Pseudosulfitobacter sp. DSM 107133: one gene and its partner. The protein of the gene in region 2 interacts with the protein of the main gene of each other region in a pairwise test. Links are inferred from orthologs where the notes say so. Each region holds a gene or a part of one and is shown on either strand. Other genes may lie near its edges.

Region 1 (7,282 bases), 580 kb from region 2 along the record:
AGATCTGGCCCACTTCGATGCCACGCGCCACGCGGCGGCGGTCCTCGGGGACCTGTTCGAACAGGGCCGGATCGTGGGTTTCGTCGGTGCGGGCGTATTTGGTGGTGAATTCTTCCATCACGGCGGCGCAATCGGCAACGCTGTCATAGTCGATCTCGCGGTCGCCAAAGCTGAGGTCTGTCACGGCGCTGTCATAGAACACCTCGCTCTCGCCGGTTTCCGCCAGCACGAGGAATTCGTGGGTGTCGTCGCCCCCGATGGGGCCACTGTCGGCGCGCATCGGGATCGCTTGCAGGCCCATGCGTTCATAGGTGCGCAGGTAGGAGACCAGGTGACGGTTGTAGGCGTGCAGCGCGTCCTCTTTGGTGAGGTCGAAGTTGTAGCCGTCCTTCATCAGGAATTCGCGGCCCCGCATCACGCCGAAACGCGGGCGGATCTCGTCGCGGAATTTCCACTGGATCTGGTACATGGTCAGCGGCAGGTCCTTGTAGCTGCTGACGTTGGCGCGGAAGATGTCGGTGATCAGCTCCTCGGCGGTGGGCGTGAACAGCATGTCGCGGTCGTGCCGGTCCTTGAAGCGCAGCATTTCCGCGCCGTAGGCGTCGTAACGCCCGCTTTCGCGCCACAGGTCGGCGGACTGGATGGTGGGCATCAGCATCGGCATGTGACCGGCGCGCGCCTGTTCCTCGTGCACGATGTTTTCGATCTTGCGCAGGACCTTGAAGCCCAGCGGCAGCCACGAATAGATGCCCGCGCTGGCTTGTTTGATCATACCCGCCCGCAGCATCAGGCGGTGGCTGACGATCTGTGCCTCGCTGGGGGTTTCCTTGAGAACGGGCAGAAAATAACGGCTCAGGCGCATCATGGCCTCCTTGGAACGGTGTTTGGGCCTGATTAGGGCATTGCTGGCGCTGTCGCAATTGGGAAAGCGGGGGGCGGGGGATGCTGTTGTTGTCAAATTGGACCCACAGGGACCGGTGGATCATGACCCTGGCGATCCAATACGCGCGTCAGTCGCCGGTGGCCTTCATGTTCTCAGCCGCAGTGTTCTGCAAAGCTGTCAAAATCCGCATCGCCCTGTCGCACATGTCTGCGGGCAAAAAAACGTGATCGTGATGGAAGCCGGCAACCATGTTGCAGGGGATGCCGTTTTCACCAAGCGCCGATGAAACGGCGGCGGTCAGTCCGACACCTTGCAGCGAAGAGAAGACGTTGAGCGTAATGCAGCGCATCGGATGGTCCACATTCAGCCCTGTTTCCTGCGCCGATTCCACAGGGATCAGCATCGACATGCCCTCTGCTTCCCTGACGGTCGAAACGGCGTGTGCGAACAGTGCGGCGACACGTGCAGGGTCTTGGGTTGTGATGAAGACAAACGTCCCGGGCTGTAACACCGGTGTCATTCCCGAGATCATTTCGGCCGCTGTGGTAGCGATTTCTGGCATGTTGCGGTTCCATCATTGCGGCATGTCAGAAGCTCGCAGCATTCAGGGGTAACTGCAATACAGACAGCCCACGACCTCTTGATCCGGCAAAGCCGGCAATTGAGGTGCGGACGTTCGCATAGGATGCAGCGAGGGTCCGGTTTGAGCCCAAAGTCCCCGATACTGCAATATGCGCGAAGGTCTGCTAAGCTAAAGAGATCAGACCTAACATCCTGCATAGGAAATCGTTTTGACTGCTAACCAAATAACCTTTCTGCTTGTGCCATTGGTTGCCTGCATGCTCGTTGTCTACACCGTTCTGCATGTTCGAAAGCTCAAGAAAAATCAGCCGCCAAAAGTCCACGGGCCACATACTCCGGGTGCCGGCTATGATGCCAAAGAAATCGCTCGCGGCAAAGGCAATGGCATGGCAGACGGCGGCGTCGGCTGAGCCAACCTGCAGACCTTCGCGCAACTACAGTGAAAGCTCACTTTGTCCCGCTCACCGGACTTCGATGCACTATGCGACGAATGTCGGCTTGGAGTCCAAAGTGACTTACCCACACAGGGCGGCGCCCGACCGCGGGTGGGCATCGCGACGTCAGTGGCCGCCACTTTATTTCTCGTCTTTGGCGTGGGGATGAAGAGGTGAAACACGGTGAGGAAGCGCCCGCCCATGGGGCGGTCGGGCGCTGCCCGGCGGCACTTCGTGCCTTGTCTCAGACTTTCCGTGGCTCTTCTGCGAAGGTGGAGCCGGTGCCAGCCACCTTTTGGATCGCAGGCACCGGCGACGGGTGGATCGTCTGCGGCCAGGTCTTCGAGGACCGTAATCAAGTGAGATCGCCCGTCGTCTTCGCATGAGGCCTGAACGGATACGCAGCAGCTCACAGGCTCTGCACGACAAGCAAAGGACATGACGAAGATGATCAACGATACCATCGGCATCGACATCTCGAAAGCGCATCTTGACGCGCACCGGCTCAGCACCGCAACCCACGCCCGGTTCGACAATACCGCGACAGGCCTGCGCGCCTTCGAGCGCTGGTTGGGGCAGACAACGCCGGAGCGCGTGGTCTTCGAGCCCACCGGCCCCTACCACCGACGCCTCGAGAGCCATTTCTCAGGCCGCCTGCCGCTCGTCAAGGTGAACCCGCTGCAGGCCCGCCGCTTCGCGCAGGCCCACGGCACACGCGCTAAGACCGACGCGGTCGATGCCCGCATGCTCGCGCTCATGGGGCGCGCGCTGGAGCTGGTTCCGGACCAGCCAACCGACCCCAAACAGCGTGAAATCAAGGAGTTGCATGTCGCCCGCACCGGGCTGGTGCGGGATCGTACCGCGCTGATGAACCGCCTTGGCACGCAACAGCTCGACGTGACCCGCCGCCTGACCCGGGCACGCCTGCGTCAGGTCAACCACCAGATCGACAGGCTTAACGCCGAAATCGAACGGCGAAACCGCGATTGCCCGGAACGCGCCAGGGCAATCGGCATTCTCACCTCGATCCCCGGGATCGGTGCCATCACCGCACGGGCGCTGCTCAGCGAATGCCCCGAGATCGGCACTCTGGGGTCAAAGCAGATCGCGGCGCTCGCAGGTCTCGCGCCGATCACGTGTCAGTCCGGTCAGTGGAGCGGAAAGGCCCACATCCAGGGCGGGCGCAGGCTCCTGCGCGAGAGCCTGTTCATGCCCGCCCTCGTCGCCATGAAGCGAAACCCCGATCTGAGCCAGAAATACGATGCCCTCAGAGCCGCCGGAAAACCCCACAAGGTCGCGCTCGCCGTCCTCATGCGAAAACTCCTGATCCTCGCAAACACTCTCATAAGCGAAAACAGAGAATGGACACCAAAACACCCTTGACCAAGACGGATACTTGATTCCGGGCTTTGGTGGACGGCAGCAAAGTCCCGCACACCAGACTTTGGACCATACAGCGCCCAAGGTCCGGTTTGGACCGACATTGTATCGCCCCCCCACTGACAGGAATCAGAAAACCTGCCCCATCGTGCCAGAGATGCGCGAAGGTTCCACACTGTCGCTTACGCAGGCGCGTCCAGCTCGGCCACACCCGTCGCGAGGTTCAGCGCCACCAGTGTCGCCTTGGCCATGTCCTGCACCGACACCCATTCCAGCGGGCCGTGGACGTTCTGCATGCCGCAAAAGATGTTGGGGCACGGGGTGCCGAACTCGGTCAGGCGTGACCCGTCGGTGCCGCCGCGGATCGCGCCCGACACCGGCTCCATCCCCGCCTTGCGCACGGCGGCGGTGGCCATATCCACCGGCGTCATGTCTTTTTCCAGCCAGTAGCGCATGTTGCGGTACTGGTGGCTGATCTCGCAGGAAATCTGCGCGCGGGGTTCTGTCGCGGCGACGGTTTCACAGACCTGACGCAAAAGCGCGCCCTTGGCCTCAAGCCCCTCCATTTCAAAGTCGCGCAGGATGAAATACATCTCGACCTCGGCGGCGCTGCCGGTCATCGACACCGCATGGATGAACCCGTCGCGGCCTTCGGTGGTTTCGGGGGTCATGGTGACATGGGGCAGCGTCATCAGCACCTTGGCGCCCAGATGCAGGGCGTTGACCAGCTCGTCCTTGGCCCAACCGGGGTGGATCGACACGCCGGTGATCTTCACCACGCCCGCGTCCGCCGAAAAGCTTTCGTATTCCACTTCGCCAGGCATAGAGCCGTCAAAAGTATAGGCGAAATCCGCCGCCAGATCGGCGGGCAGATTGGGCGTGACACCGCGCCCGATTTCCTCGTCGGGCACAAAGGCCAGACGGATTTTGCCATGCGCGATGTCGGGGTTTTCCAGCAGGTGGCGCGCGGCGGTCATGACCACGGCGACGCCGGCCTTGTCATCGGCCCCCAGCAGGGTGGTGCCGCTGGCGGTGATGATATCCTCGCCCACCTTTTCGGACAGAAAGGGGTAGTCTTCGGGCGACAGGCGCAGGTCGGGGGCATCGGCAAAGCTGATATCGCCACCGTTGTAGCCGCGATGCACCACGGGTTTCACACCGGATGCATTGAACTGGGGGGCGGTGTCGACGTGGGCGAGCCAGCCCATGACGGGGGCGTTTACGCCTTGGGTTGCGGGGATGGTGGCCAGCACGACGCTGTCCTGGCTGAGCGTCACATCCTGCGCGCCCATCGCTTTCAGCTCGTCCATCAGCAGGCGCGACATATCCAGCTGGATTTGCGTGCTGGGGACCGATGCGCTGTGTCCGTCGCTTTGGCTGTCGATCCTGGCATAGCGGACAAGACGGTCTTCCAGTTCGGTGTCGAAATCGGTGCGCATGGCGGCTCTCCTGCATCCGGGGGTTGGGCCGCATCTGGGAGCGTGGGTGCCGGAGTGTCAAGGGATTGACGACGCACAGCGCGGGCGCATTGTAACGGGTCGGGAACGGGAGCCTGTCCCGCGACCACGCTCCTTGAACCTGCCTGCGAAACGCCGGCGGTCCGTGACACCAAGGTCCTGGTGGCCGGCGCGTGCTACCAGTTGCGCAGCAGATCGAGCCATCCGGACGACAGCATCATCTTGCAATCCTTACGCCCCTGCCCTGCCCGACATGGATCGGCATCCGGTCGCGATCGTGTCGAAGACGCGCCGTCGGCGCGATCGTGTCGAAGACGCGCCGCTGGCGCGATGTCCCCGCTCACGCCATCAGCCAAGAGCGCCAATGCCACCAAAAAGCCCCCGCTGTTGCCGCGCTGTTACAAGGGCACATTATCCGAGCGACGACGCAAACTGTTCGCGCCCTTTACGCCGTAAGGTCACGGGTTGATCGCTTGGGAGGCTGTGTCACAGTGGCCCGGCGTTCACCACAGGCGGGCGCAACAGGCCTGCACGCAGCCAAACGATGCCGGCGGGCGCGGAACAGACAGAAAGGGAGACTGTCATGACCACCACACTGAAATCCGTTACACTCGGCCTTGCGGGCATCAGCGCCGCCGGAATGCTTTACGCCAACCCCATCGACCAGATCCGCCCCGACGCGCCCGAGCTTGCGCCTTATGGCGACCATGTCATCGGGGTGCAGACGCTGGAATTCAGCCATGCCGGCCAGATCGATATCGTCAACACCACCGCCGACAGCGCCCCCACCTATGACCGCCCCCTGACGGTCGAGGTCTGGTATCCCGCCGCGGCGGGCACCGAGCCGGGCGGCGAATACACCACCACACTGCGCGACGGGCACAGGCAGGCCCGGCTGACAGGCCGCGCCGCGCGCGATGCGGCCCCTGCCACCGACGCGCAATACCCGTTGATCGTGATCAGCCACGGCTATCCCGGCAACCGCTTCCTGATGAGCCATCTGGGCGAAAACCTCGCCTCCAAGGGCTATGTCACCGTGTCCATAGACCACACCGACAGCACCTATTCCGACAAGGGCGCCTTTGGCTCGACCCTGCTGAACCGCCCGATTGACCAGCGTTTTGTGATCGACCAGATGGCCGCGCTGGACGGCCCGCTGGGGGCCATCATCGACGGCGACACCGTGGGCGTGATCGGCTATTCGATGGGCGGCTACGGCGCGATGATCTTTGGCGGTGCGGGGGTGACGCAGGCGTCGACCGAATACAGCTGGGGCACGCCCAACGGGCTGCTGGCGGCGAACATGGCAGGCACCGAAACCCACGAGGCGCTGATTGACGACCGGGTCAAGGCGATCATCGCCATCGGCCCCTGGGGCAACAACGCAGGTTTCTGGGATGCCGAGGGGCTGGCGGGCTTTCGCAAGCCGCTGATGCTGATGGCGGGCAGCGTGGACGACACCTCGATCTATGACGCAATCCGTGGCATTTTCGACGGCACCACGGGCACCGACCGCCACCTGCTGACCTTTGACAATGCCGGCCACAATGCCGCCGCGCCGATGCCTGCGCCCCTCGAAAGCTGGGCCATGGACGAAGGGCTGGGCTATGCTCCGTTCGAGCATTACGCGGATGCGGTCTGGGACACCAACCGCATGAACAACATCGCCCAGCACTTTGCCACCGCCTTTATGGATGTGCACCTGAAGGACAAGGTCGAGGAAGCGCGCTTTTTCGACCTTGTCCCGGTCTCGGGCGATGGGGTCGTGGCGATGGATGATGCGGGCAAACCCACCGCCGATCACACCTATTGGAACGGCTTCAAGGCTGGCACCGCCGCCGGTCTGCGGTTCGAAACCAAAGCCAAAGGGGAATGACCATGCAGGCAGGGATGCGCAATCTGGACGGACAACAGTTCTATGTCCGCACCTGGGGCGATGCCTCCCTGCCGCGCCTGTTGCTGTTGCACGGGTTTCCAGAATTCGGCGGCGCATGGGACGACTTTGCGCCGCTGCTGGCCCACCGGTTCCACGTCATCGCCCCCGACCAGCGCGGCTATGGGCGCAGCTGGGCGCCTGCGGATGTGGGGGACTACACCGCGTCGAAACTGGTGTCGGACATGGTGGCGCTGATCGGGGACGAAGGGCCGGTGACGGTGCTGGGGCATGACTGGGGGGCCGGGGTGGCCTATGCGCTGGCCTTCATGCACCCCGAACTGGTGTCGCGGCTGATTATCGCCAACGGGGTGCATCCCGGTCCCTTCCAGCGCGAGATGGCCAGGGGCGGCCGCCAGTCCGAAGCCTCGCAATATATCAACTACCTGCGCGCCGAAGGGTCCGAGGACAGGCTGGCCGCCAACGATTTCGAAAAGCTGCTGGCGCTGTTTTCGGCCAAGATGGATATGTCATGGCTGCAAGGCGCGGTTCTGGCGCAGTATAAAGAGGCCTGGGGCCGTCCGGGGCGGCTGCGCGGCATGATCAACTGGTATCGCGCCTCGCCGCTGGTGGTGGCCGATCCGGGCAAGCCGGTGACGGATCTGCGCGAACT
Region 2 (7,111 bases):
CTTCGCGGGTAAACCAGGAAGCCAAGCAAGCGGTCCTGGATGCCGGTGGCACCGTACGCGAGCTGACAGCCGAACAGCGTCAGGACTGGGTCGACGTGATGAAGCCCGTCTGGGAGCAGTTCGAAGAAGAAGTGGGGGCCGATAACATCGCCGCCGCACAGGAAATCAACGCAGCCAACTGAGCTGTCTTGATCACGGACGGATCGGCACAACCGGTCCGTCCATTTCACATCTGGGAGGTGGACGCCATGATTGGCAAATACAAGCCTAAAGGGCCGGTTGGCCAATTCGTGAACAGTCTGGAAGAGACAGTGATTGCCGCCTTGCTGGGCGTGATGACGATGCTGACCTTCTTCAATGTAATTCTGCGCTATGTGTTCAACAGCTCGTTGATCTGGAGCCAGGAAGTCGTTCTGGTGCTTTTCGCCTGGCTGGTGCTTTTTGGCGTGTCTTACGCCTTTAAAGTGACAGCGCATCTTGGGGTTGATGCGATCACCAGCCTGCTGACGCCCGGTCGGCGCAAGGTTGTGGGGCTGATTTCAGGTGGCATCTGCATTGCCTACGCGGTGCTGCTTTGCAAGGGTGCCTGGGACCAATGGGCCCCGTTCGCCGATCTGCCCCCCACAACAGGCAGCTGGTTACCCACAGGGTTCGACACCCAGGCGCGCGGCCGGTCGTTCTTTGAAACCGACCAGATCCCGATGCCGGAATGGCTGCGCTTCCTGGAAGACTGGATCAACTACGGCGAGCGCTATTCCAAGATGCCCCGCATGATCCCCTATCTGATCCTGCCGATTTCGGCAGCGCTGATCCTGTTCCGGGTCTGTCAGGCCACCCTGCGCATCTGGAACAACCAATCCGAAAGCCTGATCGTCAGCCATGAAGCCGAAGACGCCGTTGAGGAAGTCGCAGCCATGAACCGCGGAGAATAACTGATGGAAGTCCTGCTCTTATTTGTCATGATCATCGGCCTGCTGTTTCTGGGCGTGCCGATCGGCGTTGCCCTTGGTATCAGCTCGATCATCTTCCAACTTGTGTTTTCGGATACCTCTCTGGCATCGGTGGCGCAATCGCTTTACCTTGCCATGGCCGGACACTACACGCTGCTGGCCATCCCGTTCTTTGTTCTGGCCTCCAGCTTCATGTCCACGGGTGGCGTGGCCAAGCGGATCATCCGTTTTGCCATCGCCTGCGTCGGCCATCTTCAGGGCGGTCTTGCGATTGCGGGGGTTCTGGCCTGCATGATGTTCGCAGCGCTGTCGGGGTCATCCCCTGCGACCGTGGTTGCCATCGGGTCTATTGTGATCGCAGCGATGCGTCAGGTCGGCTATACCAAGGAATTCGCCGCCGGCGTCATTTGCAACGCGGGCACATTGGGCATCCTGATCCCGCCCAGCATCGTGATGGTGGTCTATGCGTCTGCAACGGACGTGTCGGTGGGGCGGATGTTCCTGGCCGGCGTCATCCCGGGCATTCTTGCGGGCACGATGCTGATGATCACCATCTATATCTTCGCGCGCATCAAGAACATGCCAAGCGGCGAGTGGAAGGGCTGGGGCGAAATCTGGGATTCATTCCGTGACGCCTTTTGGGGCCTGCTGCTGATCGTCATCATCATGGGCGGCATCTATGGTCACCCGTGGATCCGGTTCGACGGGGGGAGTTTGCTGTATTGGAAGGGAGGGGCCTTTACCCCGACCGAAGCTGCCGCTGTTGCTGCCGTCTATGCCTTTTTTGTCGCGTCGTTCATCTATCGTGACATGGGGCCGTTGTCGGCAAACGAGAGCGGGGGAAAACCCATCGCGTTCTTCCGCAAGCCGCTTTCCATCGTGACGGCATTCTTCCACCGCGACACACGGGCGACCCTGTACGATGGCGGCAAGCTGACCATCACGCTGATGTTCATCATCGCCAACGCGCTGCTGCTCAAACACGTTCTGACCGACGAGCAGATCCCGCAACAGATCGCCGGTGCGATGCTGGATGCAGGGTTGAACTGGGTTGTCTTCCTGATTGTGGTCAACGTGATCCTGCTGATCGGCGGGCAGTTCATGGAGCCTTCGGGGTTGATCGTGATCGTGGCGCCGCTGGTGTTCCCGATTGCCATCGAGCTGGGCATTGATCCGATCCATCTGGGTATCATCATGGTGGTGAACATGGAAATCGGGATGATCACGCCGCCGGTGGGTCTGAACCTGTTCGTCACCTCGGGCGTGGCAGGGATGCCGATGATGAACGTGGTCCGCGCAGCCCTGCCGTTCCTGGCCGTGCTCTTCGTGTTCCTGATCATGGTGACCTATATCCCGGCAATCTCGACATGGCTGCCGACGATGATGATGGGGCCGGAGATCATAACGAATTAGGGCCGTCGTTTCGGTTCTGAAAAGGAAAGGCCGCATCCCGAGGGTGCGGCCTTTTCTTTTATTACGATGTGTTGGTGGACGCGGCAGGCGCGGTCCTGTGCTGTGCCTTGGATTAGCTTGCAACCAGCGCCTGAATGATCGGCGTGAAATCCTGCGCCTTCAAACTGGCACCGCCCACCAGCGCCCCGTCGACATTGCCGCACTGGAAAATCTCGGCCGCATTCCCCGGCTTGACCGAACCGCCATACAGCAGGCGGATCGCATTGCCGACCTCGTCACCCAGCCGCTGGATCAGCCGTGCGCGGATGAAATCATGCACTTCGTCGATCTGCGCCGTGGTCGCGACAGCGCCCGTGCCGATGGCCCAGACGGGTTCATAGGCCACCACCAGATTGTCACCGGTGCTGCCACTGGGGACCGAGCCCGACAACTGCCCGGCGATAATGTCCAGCGTGTTGTCGGCGGCGCGGTCCCCGGCGCTTTCACCGATGCACAGGATTGCGATCAACCCTGCATCCCAGGCGGCCTTGGTCTTTCCGCGCACGTCGCTGTTGCTTTCGTGGTAGGCGTCGCGGCGCTCTGAATGGCCGACGATCACATGGGTAGCACCCGCGTCGGCAATCATCGGGGCGGCAATGTCACCCGTAAACGCGCCCGCCGTTTCGCTGTGGCAATCCTGCGCGCCGATGGTGACCGCACTGGCGCGGGCAATTTCGCTGGCGCGGAACAGCAAGGGGGCAGGCGGGCAGATGACGATGTCGGTGTCGGAATTGTCCGCATGGGCTGTCGCCAGATCCGAGATCACACTCAGCGCTGCACTGCTGCCGTTCATCTTCCAGTTGCCTGCTGCCATTTTGCGCCGCATCGTTTTCCCGCCTGTTTGTGGATTGCTTTGACCCTGATTTAGCATTGCGGCGGCGGGCGGGCAATGTAGGCTTTGGCGGCATGGGGCAACCCGTGCAGGGCATTGCAAGATGAGGCACAAGAGATGATTCCCAGACTGGATGCGGCGAAAATCGCGGCACGCGATGCCGACACCATCGCCGCACTGGCGCAGGCTGCGCGCGATACCGGCTTTGCCACGGTCTACAACACCGCGCTGACCGGCACGCGTGTGTGCGAGGTGATCGAAACCTATCGCGCGTTCTTTCATCTGCCCGAGGCGCGAAAGCGTGACGTGGACATGGCCCGTACAGGGGCCAACCGGGGCTGGGGCGGGGCCGGATCTGAACAGGTCGACCCCGATGCGAACCCCGATTACAAACAGTTTTTCGACGCGGGCTTTACCCTGCCCGAGGGCGATCCGCTGGCGGCGCTGCCGGTCTATGCACCCAACCGCTGGCCCGCCCGGCCTGCGCAATTTCACGACGTGATCGCCAGCTATTACAGCGATGCCTGCGGCGTCGCGATGACCATATTGCGCGGCATTGCCGAGGCGATTGACGCTCCGCGCGATTACTTTGATGCCGCCTTTGACAAGCCGATGGCGCTGTTGCGGGGCAACTTTTACCCGCAGCGCCCTGCCTGGGCCGGCGAACGCGATTTCGGCATTGCCACGCACACCGATTACGGCTGTCTGACCCTGCTGGCCACCGACGGCACACCGGGGCTTGAGGTGCGCAAGCGTGGCGGCGGATGGATCGCGGTGCAGGCGCCGCCGGGCGAATTCATTATCAACTTTGGCGAGATGATGGAGATGTGGACCAAGGGTCGCGTGCAAGCCACACCGCACCGCGTGGTGGGGACGGATGCCGAGCGTATCTCGGTGCCGCTGTTCTTCAATCCGGCCTATGACACCAATGTGGCGCCCATCGGGTCAGGCGATGTGATCCGCGCGGGGGATCATATGGGAAAGCGGTTTTCGGAAACCTATGTGCATTTGCAAGAGAAGAAAGTGACCTGACCACAAAGGGCCGGTAGTGCCGCGCACCTCGATTCCGGGCCGGGTTTAACCAGATCCTCGCAAAGACCTTACAGACAGGCTATGGCCTGTCGCGCCAGCGCCACCGCCTCATCAGGATCATCCAGCGCACTGTCGGGCAGTTCCCAATAGGGCATCGCGGCGGCTTTCTGGCCGGGGCGCTGATAGGTCCAGCGCACCATGCCCATGTCATCAAACCGCGCCTGCATGTCGCCCGCGCCTTTCAACATCAGGCGGCCATCGGACATCAGCAGCGCAAAGATCTGCCCGTCGATGTAAAACCCCATGCCGCCGAACATGCGCCGCGTCGTCACCGGACCCACATCGCGCAACAGGTCCAGCGCCATTTCGACCGCTTCGCCGGAAACAGCCACCTAGCCTTTGACCAGATGTTCGGCCATTTCAGCCGGATCAGCGAACTTGATCGATTCGCCGCAGCCGCAGGCTTCGGTCACATTGGGGTTGTTGAACTTGAAGCCCGATTCCAGCAGCGAGGTCTCATAGTCGATCTCGGTGCCGAACAGGAACATCTGCGCCATCGGCGCAATCAGCACCCGTGCGCCGTCCTGTTCGACGGCTTCGTCGTTGGGATCCTGTTCGTCCACATATTCCATGGTGTATTCCATGCCTGCGCAGCCGCCTTTCTTGACGCCGATGCGCAACCCCTTGTGACCGTCAGCAGCCATAAGCTTGGCTATCTGGGTGGCCGCACGGGGGGTGATGGTGACGGCCTGCTTGCCGGGGATGGAAAACATAAACAGAACTCCTTTGGGCACAATGTAGGGGTGTCGTGCCGCAATCTCAAGCTATCGCAGTGTCGCGGCAAGGCTTTGTGCGGCAAAGCCCCATGCCAGCGCCCAACCAAAGGACGCCAGAGTGCCGATAATCACATATTCGCCGGCCTTTTGATCGCGCGAGGCGGTTTCGAACCGCAGGATGGATTTGGCCGCGATCAGAAACCCGATGCCGGTGGGCTCTCCGATCATCACCATCAGATAGATCAGCGCGCGTTCCATCAGCCCGATGATGCGGCCCGCGTTGTCCAGCCCTTCGATCCCTGCGGCGGCACGCCAGGGGGACATCAACAGCCCCACGGCAGGACCGCCCATCAGCGTGGCGGCAATCACACCGCACAGCATGACCGCGATGGGTGTGAGGGTAGGTGCATAGGCGGCCCAAAGGCCGTTCGCATAGGCCCCTGGCATCCACAAAAGCATGGCAAGGATCACCAACGCATGGGCCGCTTGCGTGCCCAGATAGGACCACAGGTGCGCAGGCAACCGTTTCGCGGCCAAGGCCACAGCCGTGTGACCCAAGGCAGCGGCCGCCGCCACATGCGCAGCACCGCCCAGCGCCCCCCAGCCCAGCGCAAAGACCACTGCGATGCGCAGGGCCAGCGGCGCGCGGGCAGGCAGCAGGTGAAAGGCCAGCAACCACGCCAGCATCAGGGCCAGGGCTGTCTCGGTCATTGCGTAGAAAAGCAGCCGTTTTTGGCTGCTATTGCTATATGCAGCCGAATTTGACTGCTTTTGGGGAAATCAGCCATGTTCCAGCATCTCGCAAACTTCCATCAACGCACGGATGCCTGCGGCCTCTTGCAGGCTGTGAACGGTCTGGCGGCTGACGTCAAAGTGCGCGGCCAGCGTGTCCTGGGTCGGCGTGGGCAGGGCAAGCGATGCCAGCGCAATCTGCGCCTGCCGCGCGGTCCAGCGGCTGCTGATGTGATCGGCAAGGGGCAGGGCGGTTTGCAGTGCCACGGGGGCGGTGTCCGTCGCCAGCCGGGCGGTGCGGGCCATATCGTCCAGCGCCCGGCCCGAGGCGACAAAGGCGGGGCCGTCGGCGTCTGATAAATCCGCGCCCGTGACGGTTCCGTCACCCGTGGCCAGGCCGATGCGGGTGTCGTGCCCCTTGCCCGTCATCCGCACGCCTGCACGAAATACCAGCGCTGCACGCAAGGCAAAGGGCGCGGCACAGATCGCTTGCCAACTGTCGCCACGCGCGCGGGTCAGACGGGGGGCCACGTCCTGCCATTCCGCCACAGCCGCCGCAGCGGCGTCCAGCCCGTCAAAGACCTGCGCCAGCCCGCCCTCGGGCAGGGCGGATGATTTCACAATGTCTCCGGTCAGAACGGCCAGTTGCGGCATGGGGCTTCCTCTTTGACGTCCAGTTGTGCGGGCAAATCCACGGCCTTGCAACTGTCGGACGCGCGCAGGTGCGAAAAAGTGGCTTAGGGTCCAGACCCTAGGTCACATACCCATAAAAGGGATTCACAGACTTTAGAAAACGTGATTCACTTTCCGGCAAATGTGGAGGTGAGAATGGCACGTTTTGATTTGACAGATTTTGAATGGTCGGTGATCCAGCCGTTGCTGCCGACGAAGGTGCGCGGCAAGCCGCGTGTGGATGACCGGCGGGTTTTGAACGGCATCTTCTGGCGCTTGCGGACTGGTGCGCCCTGGGCAGACATTCCTGCCCGATACGGGCCGCATACGACCTGTGTGAACCGCTTCAACCGCTGGCGGCGTGCGGGCCACTGGGCGCGTATTCTTGAAGCAATATCAGAGGCATATGAGGGTGAGGTGCAAATGATTGACAGCTCCTCCATCCGGGTACACCAACAGGGCGCAAATGGCCCTAAAAAAGGGGGCGATCCGATTGCCTGGGTCGCTCAAGGGGCGGGCTGACAACGAAAATCCACGCTTTGGTGGACGCGCTTGGCCGCCCGATCCGGCTCATGCTGACGGCTGGGCAGGCCTATGATGGACACGCGGCAGAGCAGATGCTGGATCGACTGAAAGAAGGCTGCAGCGTGCTGGCGGATCGCGCC

The links. The genes of interacting proteins can lie anywhere in the genome.
Region 1: the proteins of tpiA (region 2) and pepT interact in binary tests that used the Escherichia coli proteins (3 or more experiments, as listed by UniProt). The link is inferred for Pseudosulfitobacter sp. DSM 107133 from one-to-one orthologs.

What each region holds. Positions count from the first base shown.
Region 1 is NZ_CP085154.1:1,082,781-1,090,062, reverse strand. The notes cover bases 2,591-5,509. They hold pepT (peptidase T), read right to left. Parts: upstream 4,719-5,509; coding sequence 3,462-4,718; downstream 2,591-3,461. Other genes in these bases: DSM107133_RS05390 (dienelactone hydrolase), read left to right, coding at 5,320-5,509; DSM107133_RS05400 (IS110 family transposase), read left to right, coding at 2,591-3,282. Also shown: proS (proline--tRNA ligase), read right to left, coding at 1-862; DSM107133_RS05410 (ACT domain-containing protein), read right to left, coding at 1,011-1,445; DSM107133_RS05405 (hypothetical protein), read left to right, coding at 1,675-1,875; more of DSM107133_RS05400, read left to right, coding at 2,338-2,590; more of DSM107133_RS05390, read left to right, coding at 5,510-6,612; DSM107133_RS05385 (alpha/beta hydrolase), read left to right, coding at 6,609-7,282. UniProt on the Escherichia coli protein: Cleaves the N-terminal amino acid of tripeptides.
Region 2 is NZ_CP085154.1:1,665,663-1,672,773, forward strand. What follows is about bases 1,353-4,100. They hold tpiA (triose-phosphate isomerase), read right to left. Parts: upstream 3,229-4,100; coding sequence 2,476-3,228; downstream 1,353-2,475. Other genes in these bases: DSM107133_RS08185 (TRAP transporter large permease), read left to right, coding at 1,353-2,363; DSM107133_RS08195 (2-oxoglutarate and iron-dependent oxygenase domain-containing protein), read left to right, coding at 3,352-4,100. In the rest of the region: DSM107133_RS08175 (DctP family TRAP transporter solute-binding subunit), read left to right, coding at 1-182; DSM107133_RS08180 (TRAP transporter small permease), read left to right, coding at 249-932; more of DSM107133_RS08185, read left to right, coding at 936-1,352; more of DSM107133_RS08195, read left to right, coding at 4,101-4,266; DSM107133_RS08200 (TfoX/Sxy family protein), read right to left, coding at 4,335-4,658; DSM107133_RS08205 (iron-sulfur cluster assembly accessory protein), read right to left, coding at 4,659-5,039; DSM107133_RS08210 (hypothetical protein), read right to left, coding at 5,091-5,753; DSM107133_RS08215 (hypothetical protein), read right to left, coding at 5,823-6,428. UniProt on the Escherichia coli protein: Involved in the gluconeogenesis. Catalyzes stereospecifically the conversion of dihydroxyacetone phosphate (DHAP) to D-glyceraldehyde-3-phosphate (G3P).